Regions from separate parts of the Streptomyces sp. NPDC002088 genome, predicted to be linked through region 2. Evidence: riboswitches for the same ligand, from Rfam matches in the RefSeq annotation. Region 2 holds a riboswitch; each other region holds the start of a gene.
What was found. A riboswitch is a leader RNA that binds a small molecule or an ion and turns the genes downstream of it on or off. The one in region 2 is predicted to bind S-adenosylmethionine.
Positions count from the first base shown of each region.

Region 1: it holds a riboswitch for S-adenosylmethionine, as region 2 does, so the genes downstream of both, thrC (threonine synthase) here and ABT114_RS28270 (putative leader peptide) in region 2, are expected to answer to the same signal.
Region 3: it holds a riboswitch for S-adenosylmethionine, as region 2 does, so the genes downstream of both, ABT114_RS15610 (aminotransferase class V-fold PLP-dependent enzyme) here and ABT114_RS28270 (putative leader peptide) in region 2, are expected to answer to the same signal.

Region 1 covers NZ_JBEOXO010000012.1:93,002-96,270, reverse strand. Annotated here, with positions in the region: gene ABT114_RS25215 (alpha,alpha-trehalose-phosphate synthase (UDP-forming)) at 1-42, opposite strand, end outside; gene ABT114_RS25210 (glucosyl-3-phosphoglycerate synthase) at 149-1,120, opposite strand; SAM riboswitch class I at 1,301-1,441, shown strand; gene thrC (threonine synthase) at 1,459-2,745, shown strand; gene ABT114_RS25200 (MoaD/ThiS family protein) at 2,742-3,017, shown strand.
Region 2 covers NZ_JBEOXO010000014.1:188,723-191,991, reverse strand. Annotated here, with positions in the region: gene ABT114_RS28280 (MFS transporter) at 1-998, opposite strand, end outside; gene ABT114_RS28275 (hypothetical protein) at 1,193-1,435, opposite strand; SAM riboswitch class IV at 1,415-1,527, shown strand; gene ABT114_RS28270 (putative leader peptide) at 1,547-1,678, shown strand; gene ABT114_RS28265 (ABC transporter substrate-binding protein) at 1,894-3,269, shown strand, end outside.
Region 3 covers NZ_JBEOXO010000006.1:270,986-274,254, forward strand. Annotated here, with positions in the region: gene ABT114_RS15610 (aminotransferase class V-fold PLP-dependent enzyme) at 1-1,315, opposite strand, end outside; SAM riboswitch class IV at 1,477-1,593, opposite strand; gene trpD (anthranilate phosphoribosyltransferase) at 1,667-2,731, opposite strand; gene qcrB (cytochrome bc1 complex cytochrome b subunit) at 2,854-3,269, opposite strand, start outside.

The sequences.
Region 1 (3,269 bases), on a different contig from region 2:
GTTGGACGCGACCAGCACCTCAGCACCGTGCGTGGAAGCCATACGCCTCAACCTAGCCCGGGTCGGAAACACTCAAACGTACGCAAGGCCCACAACAGTCCGGAAAGATTTGTATACGACAGCGGGATCCCGTTACCGTGTGCATCCGTCACGCCACCTTCCGTGACGCGTACTCCGCGATTTCGGCCATCGGCGGCCGCTCCTCCGTGTCCACGGAGTACGTGCGCGGCTCGAAGCCGTCCTCGCCCCGCTCGAACTGGGTGAGGGAGGGCCGGATCAGGTGCCCGCGGGCCATCCGCAGCTGCGCGGTGCGGTAGATCGCGGCGGCCATGCGGCCCAGCGCCTGCCCGTCCTGGTGCCGGTGCTTGCGCACGCCCACGTCCACCTGGGCGAGGGCGTCGAGGCCCACCAGGTGCAGCGAGTCGACCAGCATGCCCAGTTCCACCCCGTACCCGACCGGGAAGGGGAGCTGTTCCAGCAGCGAGCGGCGGGCCGCGTACTCGCCGCCGAGCGGCTGCACGAAACCGGCCAGCCGAGGCCAGTGCATGTTCAGCAGCGGGCGGGCCATCAGCTCGGTCACCCGGCCGCCCTGGCCGGCGGTCCTGCCGGAGGCGAGCGAATCCAGCTCAGTGCCCAGCGGGCGGTCGTACATGCCCTTGACGAGATCGACGTCCGGGTCGGTGAGCAGCGGGCCCACGATCCCGGAGACGAAGTCGGAGGAGAACTCCTTCAGGTCGGCGTCGATGAAGCAGACGATGTCCCCGCGGGTGACCAGCAGGGATCGCCAGAGCACCTCGCCCTTGCCCGGTACGGCCGGGATGCGGGGCAGGATGTCGTCGCGGTGGACGACCCGGGCGCCCGCGGCGGCGGCCACCTCGGAGGTGCGGTCGGTGGATCCCGAGTCGACGACGACGATCTCGTCGACGAGCGGGACCTGCTGCATGAGGTCGTGACGGATCACGGCGACGATGTCGCCGACGGTCTCCTCCTCGTTGAGCGCGGGCAGGACGACGGAGACCGACTGGCCCCTGGCGCGTTTCGCGGCGAGGATCTGGTGGAGCGGGCGATCGGTCACGGACCAGGAGCGTGTGCTCAGCCAGCGCTCGACTTCTTCCAGCACAGTGGCGGCTCCTTCTACGTTCTCGCGGCGGGAAAGGGGCCCGCCGCGGTAGCGGCTGATGGGCACAGGCATCTCGCGGTTCGGACGACTCTCTCAACTGTCCTGGCCGTCGGTTACAGTCTTGAACAACGCGGGTGACCATCGCATGTCCGGGGTGGCCCGCCGTTCACAACTTCATACCGCTCATCCAGAGGGGCAGAGGGATACGGCCCGATGAAGCCCCGGCAACCCTCCAGTCGGCTCTCGTTCACCGCGAGGCTCCCGGCTCGGGAAGGTGCCAAATCCGTCTCACGGCGAAGTGCGTCGTGAGGAAGATGAGGAGAAAGGGCCTCGCCTCCATGGCTGTGCAGACTGTTGCAAGCACCACGAACTCCGTCGATCTGGGCCCCGCCGCGGCACTTTCCTGCCGCGAGTGCGGCCACCGCGTGCCGCTCGGCCCGGTCTTCGCCTGCGAGGAATGTTTCGGCCCGCTCGAGATCGCGTACGACTTCTCGGCCTATGACGCCGAGGAGCTCCGCAAGCAGATCGAGGCGGGACCCGCGAACATCTGGCGCTACGCACCCCTGCTGCCCGTCCCCGCGGACGTGGCGACCAAGCCCAACATCAACCCCGGTTGGACCAAGCTCGTCAAGGCCGACAACCTGGCGCGCGAGCTCGGTGTCGACGCCGGCAAGCTCTTCGTGAAGGACGACTCCGGCAACCCGACGCACTCCTTCAAGGACCGCGTCGTCGCCCAGGCCATCGAGGCCGCCCGCGCCTTCGAGTTCACCACCCTCTCCTGCTCCTCCACCGGCAACCTGGCCGGTGCCGTCGGCGCCGCCGCCGCCCGGGCCGGCTTCCGCTCCTGCGTGTTCATCCCGCAGGACCTGGAGCAGGGCAAGGTCGTCATGGCCGCCATCTACGGCGGCGAGCTCGTCGGCATCGAGGGCAACTACGACGACGTGAACCGCTTCTGCTCCGAGCTGATCGGCGACCCGGCGGGCGAGGGCTGGGGCTTCGTCAACGTCAACCTGCGGCCGTACTACGCGGAGGGCTCGAAGACCCTCGCGTACGAGATCTGCGAGCAGCTCGGCTGGCAGCTGCCCGACCAGTTGGTCGTCCCCATCGCCTCCGGCTCCCAGCTCACGAAGATCGACAAGGGTCTGCAGGAGCTGATCAAGCTCGGCCTGGTCGAGGACAAGCCGTACAAGATCTTCGGTGCGCAGGCAGAGGGCTGCTCGCCGGTGTCCGTGGCGTACAAGGCCGGCCACGACGTCGTACGCCCCCAGAAGCCGGACACCATCGCCAAGTCCCTCGCCATCGGCAACCCGGCCGACGGGCCGTACGTCCTGGACATCGCGCGCCGCACGGGCGGTGCCGTGGAGGATGTGACGGACGAGCAGATCGTGGACGCGATCAAGCTGCTGGCGCGGACCGAGGGCATCTTCGCCGAGACGGCGGGCGGGGTGACGGTGGGCGTGACGAAGAAGCTCATCGAGGCCGGCCTGCTCGACCCGGCCAAGACCACTGTCGTGCTGAACACCGGCGACGGTCTGAAGACTCTCGACGCGGTGGCCGGTACCGGCCTGACCGCGACGATCCGCCCGAACCTCGACTCCTTCCGAGAGGCTGGCCTCGCATCATGAGCGTCAACGTCCGCATCCCCACCATCCTGCGCACCTACACCGGCGGTAGGGCCGAGGTGAGCGCCGAGGGCGCGACCCTCGCCGAGGTCCTCTCCGACCTGGAGAAGAACCACGCCGGCATCGCGGCCCGCGTCCTCGACGACCAGGGCAAGCTGCGCCGGTTCGTCAACGTGTACGTCAACGACGACGATGTCCGCTTCGAGCAGGGTCTGGAGACGGCGACCCCGGACGGCGCCGGTGTCTCCATCATTCCGGCGGTCGCCGGAGGCTGATCATTACCATCGGTAACCGCGGTTACCGAGTGTTCATCCCGCGGCATTGCCGCTCATGGATACAGTGCCCCCTCCGCGAGAGAAGCGGAGGGGGTAATTCAGTGTGATTGAGCGCGGTACAGTTGGGGAACCCGCTCCCGATTCCAGGGATTGCGGCCCTCGCGACCTGCCGCACGGCCGATGAGAAGTAGCCAAAGTGTGCAGGTCTTTTGCGCCTTTCGCTCCCTATGCCCGGCCCAACTTGCCCTGAAA
Region 2 (3,269 bases):
GTGTTCAGCGTCATCAGCGTGAAACCGGCGGGCAGCAACAAGGCGAGGAAGGCGGGGTACGTGGGCATGACTGCCGCCAGTGCCTCGAAACCGCCGAACAGCAACGCGCCGACCACGACGGTCCGCACCCGGGGCGAGATACCGCGCGTGGCGGCGATAGTGCCGGCGACGGTGCCGATGGCCAGGGCCGTGTTCATGATGCCGAGCCCCCGGGAGCCGACGTCGAAGACCCGGCCGGCGAACAGGGTCAGCGTGGTCGGGAAGTTGACCGCGAAGGTGGCGACCAGGCCGAAGATCGTGAACACGCCGACGAGTTCGGGCCGCGCGGCCACATAGCGCAGCCCCTCCGCCCCCGCTCCCGTCCACGGGGGCCGGGAGACGGCGTGTGTCTCCGGCGCCCGTGGGCGGATCGACAGCAGACCCGCGAGGACGACGGTGAAGGACACGGCGTTGAGAGCGAACACCCACCCGGTACCGATCGCCCCGATCAGCACACCGGCGATCGCCGGGCCGATCAGGCGGGCGGCGTTCAGGGACAGGATGTTCAGGCCCGCCGCCTTCGGGATCAGTGCCCGGCCGACCAGTTCGGTGACGAAGGACAGGCGAGCGGGGTTCTCCACCGTGAACACGCAGCCCAGGGCGAAGGACAGGACGTACAGAAGCCACAGCGGGGCATGGCCGCAGAGCACCATCACCGTCAGAAGCAGGGCCTGCACGGCGTACAGCGTCTGGGTCCACAGCAGCAGGGTCCGCCGGTCGTACCGGTCGGCTATGACCCCGCCCCACAGACCGAACAGCAGCACTGGGGCGAACTGAAGGCCCACGACCCAGCCGAGCGCGGTCCCGCTGTGGGTGAGCGTCAGGACGTACCAGTCCAGCGCGACCCCCTGCATGGCGCTACCGACGTTGGACACCAGTCCCGTGCTCCAGTAGATCCGGTAGTCACGGACCCGCAGCGCGGCGAACACCCCTGCCGGGGCGGTGCTGTTGACGGCCATGCGTCTCTTTCCGATGGGTCGGCCAGGTGGTGCGCGCGACGGACGCGTCGCAGCGAGAGCCCCGGGGCGGCCGGGGCGGGCGTGAGAAGGGCCGCACGACATGTTCGCCGCGGAGGCGGCCGGCGATGCCGGTCCGGATCCGCGCGAAGGCACGGCGGTGCACGGGCGCAGAAAGGACTGAAGGGAGCGAGTGGTCAGCGACAGGTCTGGTCGAACTGATCGGCGCGGCGGCCCACCCAGAAGGGATCGAGCAGCACGGTGCGTGCCTGACCTGCGGTCTCCATGGCCGGATCAAAGCACACGGCGCGAGGAGCGTCCACCACGCGTCCCGGCACGTGAGACGGCCCCGCCTTCTCGAACAGGGCGCCCGATTCCGGCATTGACGTACGACGAGACCGCTCCGTAGCATCGCGACCGGCATTGAGTGTCAGCGTCAAGCCCTGGCTCGCTGACCGGCAACCCTCCCACGCGGTGGGGTGCTCCAGGTGAAAGCCCGGCGGGATCACGACGATTCCCGCAAGCGCGTGGCCCCGGGACCGGGGCCGGAGATGGGGAGGACCGGCATGCGGCACTGTGGTGGCCCAGCTGTCTCCTCCGCCGACGCCACGGCGTTCTCCCGGCTCTCGCGCCGACGCCACATCGATCTGAAGCGCTCGACCAGCTGCCTCTGTCAGGCCTGACGAGCTCGGCCGACGTCGGCTGACGTCCGCTACCCAGCCACGGCTCCTTCCTCCCTTTCCCCTTGCCACCGCTCTCGGTGTCATCCCCCCTGACCCCTGTCTGTACAGCGCTCCCCCGCTGCCGGTGCCGATCCGGCCGGGCCCGCACGCCCATGCACGGCCGTGCCTCGCACGGCACCCCGTGCCTGGTGAACACGAGTAGGAGAAACCCCTCCGTGACAGCACTCCCGGATTTCAGACTCTCCCGATGGGCGCCCCTGGCCGCCCTGCTGACCACCAGTGTTCTGCTGACCGCCTGCGGGTCGGGCGGTGACGACTCCGGCAGCGGAAGCGGCCAGGCGAAGTCCGGCGGCACCTTGACCTTCGCGGTGGGTTCCGACGCCGGCTGCGTGGACCCACAACAGTCCGGCAGCAACGAAAGCATCTACTCGGTGCGCCAGACCGTGGACTCCCTGACCGACCAGGACCCCGAGACCGGCAAGATCGTGCCGTGGCTGGCCAAGAGCTGGGACATCGACTCCGAGGCGACGACGTTCACCTTCCATCTGCGGTCGGGTGTCACCTTCAGCGACGGGTCCGAGCTGACCGCACAGGTGGTCAAGGACAACTTCGACGCGGTGCCCAAGCTCGGCGCCCTGGGGACCCTCGCCCAGGGCTATCTGAGCGGCGTCAAGAGCACCACCGTGGTGGACCCGCTCACCGTCAAGGTGACCTTCAAGGTGCCCAACGCCCAGTTTCTCCAGGCGACTTCGACCCATACGCTGGGCATCGAGTCGTCGGCGAGCGTGAAGAAGACCCCGCAGCAGAAGTGCAGCGACGGCGTGATCGGATCCGGGCCGTTCGTGCTGAAGCAGTATGTGCAGAACCAGTCGATCACCCTGGTCAAGCGCACCGGCTACGGCTGGGGCTCCTCGCTGTGGTCCCAGAAGGGCGAGGCCTACCTGGACAAGCTGGTGTTCAAGGTCGTGCCCGAGGCCGGTGTCCGGGCCGGCAGTCTCCAGTCCGGACAGGTGGACGCGATCAGCAGCGTCGGCAAGGCCAACGAGGCCGCGCTCAAGGGCGGCCAGGTCACTCTCCAGCGCCGGGCCAACCCCGGCGTGGTGTTCGGCCTGGGGCTCAACAACTCCCGGCCTGCCCTGAAGGACACGAAGGTGCGCCAGGCGATCCTGTCCGCCATCGACCGGCAGCAGATCGCCGACACCGTGTTCCCGACCGGCACCCAGCCGGCGACCAGCGTCCTGGCGCACACCACACCCGACTACACCAACCTCGCCTCAGACCTCGCCTTCGACGCGGCCAGGGCGAAGTCCCTGCTGGACGCGGCCGGTTGGAAGGCGGGCAGCGACGGCATCCGCACCAAGGACGGCAAGAAGCTGAGCCTGACCATCACCTGGTTCCCCAACTCCGCCACCAACCAGCCCGCACTGGAGCTGGTCCAGCAGCAGCTGAAGGCCGTCGGGGTCGACGTGGTGCTCAAGCAGCTCCAGGTCAGCCAGTTCTCCACCACGCTCCAGTCGGGTGACTTCGACGTGGTGTGGGGCAACGTGACCCGCTCCGACCCCGACATCCTGCGCAGCTCCTTCTCCACCCA
Region 3 (3,269 bases), on a different contig from region 2:
TCGCGCCGTCCGTGACCAGTTCCTTCACCGCGTTCACGAAGCGCTCCACGTGCTCGTCGGGGGTGCCCGCGCCGAAGCTGACCCGGATCGCGTTGAGGGACTTCTCGCCCGGCGCGGCCTCGGGGGTGCCGCACTCGCCCTGGCTCTGGGGGTCGCTGCCCAGGAGGGTGCGGACCAGGGGGTGGGCGCAGAAGAGGCCGTCGCGGACGCCGATGCCGTACTCGGCGGAGAGGGCCGCGGCGAAGTGGGAGCTGTTCCAGCCCTCCACCACGAAGGAGATCACGCCCACGCGCGGGGCGTCGTCGCCGAAGAGGGACAGGATCCTGACCTCGGGGACCTCGGCGAGGCCCGCGCGGACGGTGTCGATCAGGTGCTGTTCGCGGGCGACGAGCGTGTCGAAGCCGGCCTCGGTGAGGGCCTTGCAGGCGGAGGCGATGGAGTAGGCGCCGATGACGTTCGGCGAGCCGGCCTCGTGGCGGGCGGCGCTCTCGTGCCACTCCACGTCCACTCCCCCGTCCTCGCGCCGGGTGACCTTGCGGCTGGCGCCGCCGCCCGCCAGGTACGGCTCGGCCTCACGCAGCCAGTCCGCGCGGCCGGCCAGGACGCCGGAGCCGAACGGGGCGTACAGCTTGTGGCCGGAGAAGGCGACCCAGTCGACGTCGAGGTCCTGGAGCGACACCGGGTGGTGCGGGGCGAGCTGGGCGGCGTCCAGGACGATACGGGCGCCGTGCGCGTGGGCGGCCGCGGCCAGCTCCCGTACGGGCCACAGCTCGCCGGTGACATTCGAGGCGCCGGTGACGCAGACCAGGGCCGGGCCGTAGGGGTCGCGGTCGGCGAGGGCGCGCTCCAGGGTCTCGACGGCCTGACGCGGGGTGCGCGGGGCGTCGAGGTAGGTGACCCGGGCGTCCTTCCAGGGCAGCAGCGAGGCGTGGTGCTCGGTCTCGAAGACGAAGACCTGGCAGTCGGCGGGCAGCGCGGCCGCGAGGAGGTTGAGGGAGTCGGTGGTGGACCGGGTGAAGACGACCTGGTCGCCGGTACGGCAGCCGAGGAACTCCGCCACGGTCCTGCGGGCGTTCTCGAAGAGGTCCGTGGAGAGCTGGGAGAGGTAGCCGGCGCCGCGGTGGACGCTGCCGTAGTACGGGGCGTACGCCGCCACGTCGTCCCAGACGCGCTGGAGGGCGGGGGCGCTGGCCGCGTAGTCGAGCGCGGCGTAGGTGACTTCGCCGCCCGTGACGAGCGGGACGGTGACATCCCGGCCCAGAACGGGCAGCGGGGCACAAAGCGACTGGTCGGCGGCAGCGGTGGAGACGGACATGGTGAACTCCTGTGAGAAGCAAGAGGAATCACCGCGCGAGCAGGTACGGCTCAAGCACGGAGAAAGGTGAAAGGGGTATGCGGAGGCGGGGCTCTACGCCCTATCGCATTCGCTTGCTCACGGAAGGCTCCCTCGACGACCAGGACCCCTGGTTTGCGAGGGGTCCGCGCTTGCCGTAGACCTCACTGCCTACGGCCTGGTCTTCACCCGGGGCACCCCGCCACGGACGGAGGGTTGCCGGACAGTCGGCCGGGGCCTCATGACTGTCACTCATGACCTGAAGAGGAAAGTACGTGAAGTGATCGCGGTCCCGCAACTCGTGTCCGGATTACGGGACCGCACTCACATCCGCTACGCGTTGCTGACGGCCACCCAGCGCTCCAGCGTCCGCTTGGCCGCGCCCGAGTCGATCGCCTCCGCCGCCTTGGCCATGCCGGCGCGGATCTGCTCGGCCAGCGTCCCGGAGCCCGGCTCCAGCGCCACCAGCGCCGCCGCCGAGTTCAGCAGGACGGCGTCCCGAACCGGGCCGGTCTCGCCGTTGAGCAACCGGCGCGCCACGTCCGCGTTGAACGACGCGTCGGCGCCCCGCAGCGCCTCCACCGGCACCAGCTCGATGCCGACGTCCCGCGGGTCGAAGGCCTCCTCGCTCACCTTGCCGTCCCGGACGACCCATACCCGGGAGGTGGACGTCGTGGTGAGCTCGTCGAGGCCGTCGTCGCCGCGGAACACCAGCGAGGAGTTGCCGCGCTCGGCGAAGACGCCCGCGATGATCGGCGCCATGCGCAGATCGGCGACGCCGATCGCCTGGGACTTCACCTTCGCCGGGTTGGTCAGCGGACCCAGGAAGTTGAACACCGTCCGGATGCCCAACTGACCGCGCGCCGCCGCCACATGACGCAGCGCCGGATGGAACTTCACCGCGAAGCAGAAGGTGATCCCGGCCTCCTCGGCGACCTCCGCCACCCGCTTCGGCGTCAGCTCGAGATTGACCCCGAGCTTCTCCAGGACGTCCGAGGCACCCGACGCCGACGACGCGGCCCGGTTGCCGTGCTTGACGACCTTGGCACCGGTGCCGGCGATGACGATCGAGGACATCGTGGAGATGTTCACCGTCTTCGCGCCGTCGCCGCCCGTACCGACGATGTCGACGGTGGCGCCCGGCACCTGGATCACGTTCGCGTGCTCGTACATGGCCCGGACGAGGCCCGTGATCTCCTCGACGGTCTCGCCCTTGGCCCGCAGCGCCACCGCGAACCCGGCGATCTGCGCGTCGGTCGCCTCGCCGCGCATGATCCGGTCCATCGCCCAGGCGGTGTTCTCCGCGCTCTGGTCGCGGCCCTCCAGCAGACCGTTCAGTACCGCGGGCCAGGAACGGCCCGCCGCGGTGTCGCCTCCAGCGGGGGTCACAGCGCTCATCAGCCGCTCCTGGTTCGTAGACACGTACAAGCTGGTTACAGCCTATCCATCCGCCGGGCACGGCGAAGGGCCCCGTCCGAAGACCGGACGGGGCCCTTCTGTGCGCGTGGCGAGCGCAGCGATCAGTGGTGGCCGTGGCCGCTCGTGATCTCCTTGTACTCGTCGACGGTCGGCTTCGGGATCTGGCTGTCCTCGTTGAAGTACGCCTTGCTGACCTTGGCGCGCAACTTCTCGGAACCCTTCACCTTGCGCTCGACACCGTTCTCGTCGACCGTCGGGCCGATCTCGAGCGGCTGGTACTGCTCGTGCGCCGTGATGGTGTGCAGCTGCTCCTGGCTGAGCGGCTCGTGGATCTCGATGAACTCACCGTGCGGCAGGCGCTTGATGGTGCCGGTCTCGCGACCGTGCAGCACCTTGTCCCGGTCCCGGCGCTGGAGGCCGAGGCAGATCCGCTTGGTGATCAGGAACGCGATGACCGGTCCGACGAAGAAGAAGATCCGGACGAACCAGGTGATCGAGTTGATCGACAGGTGGAAGT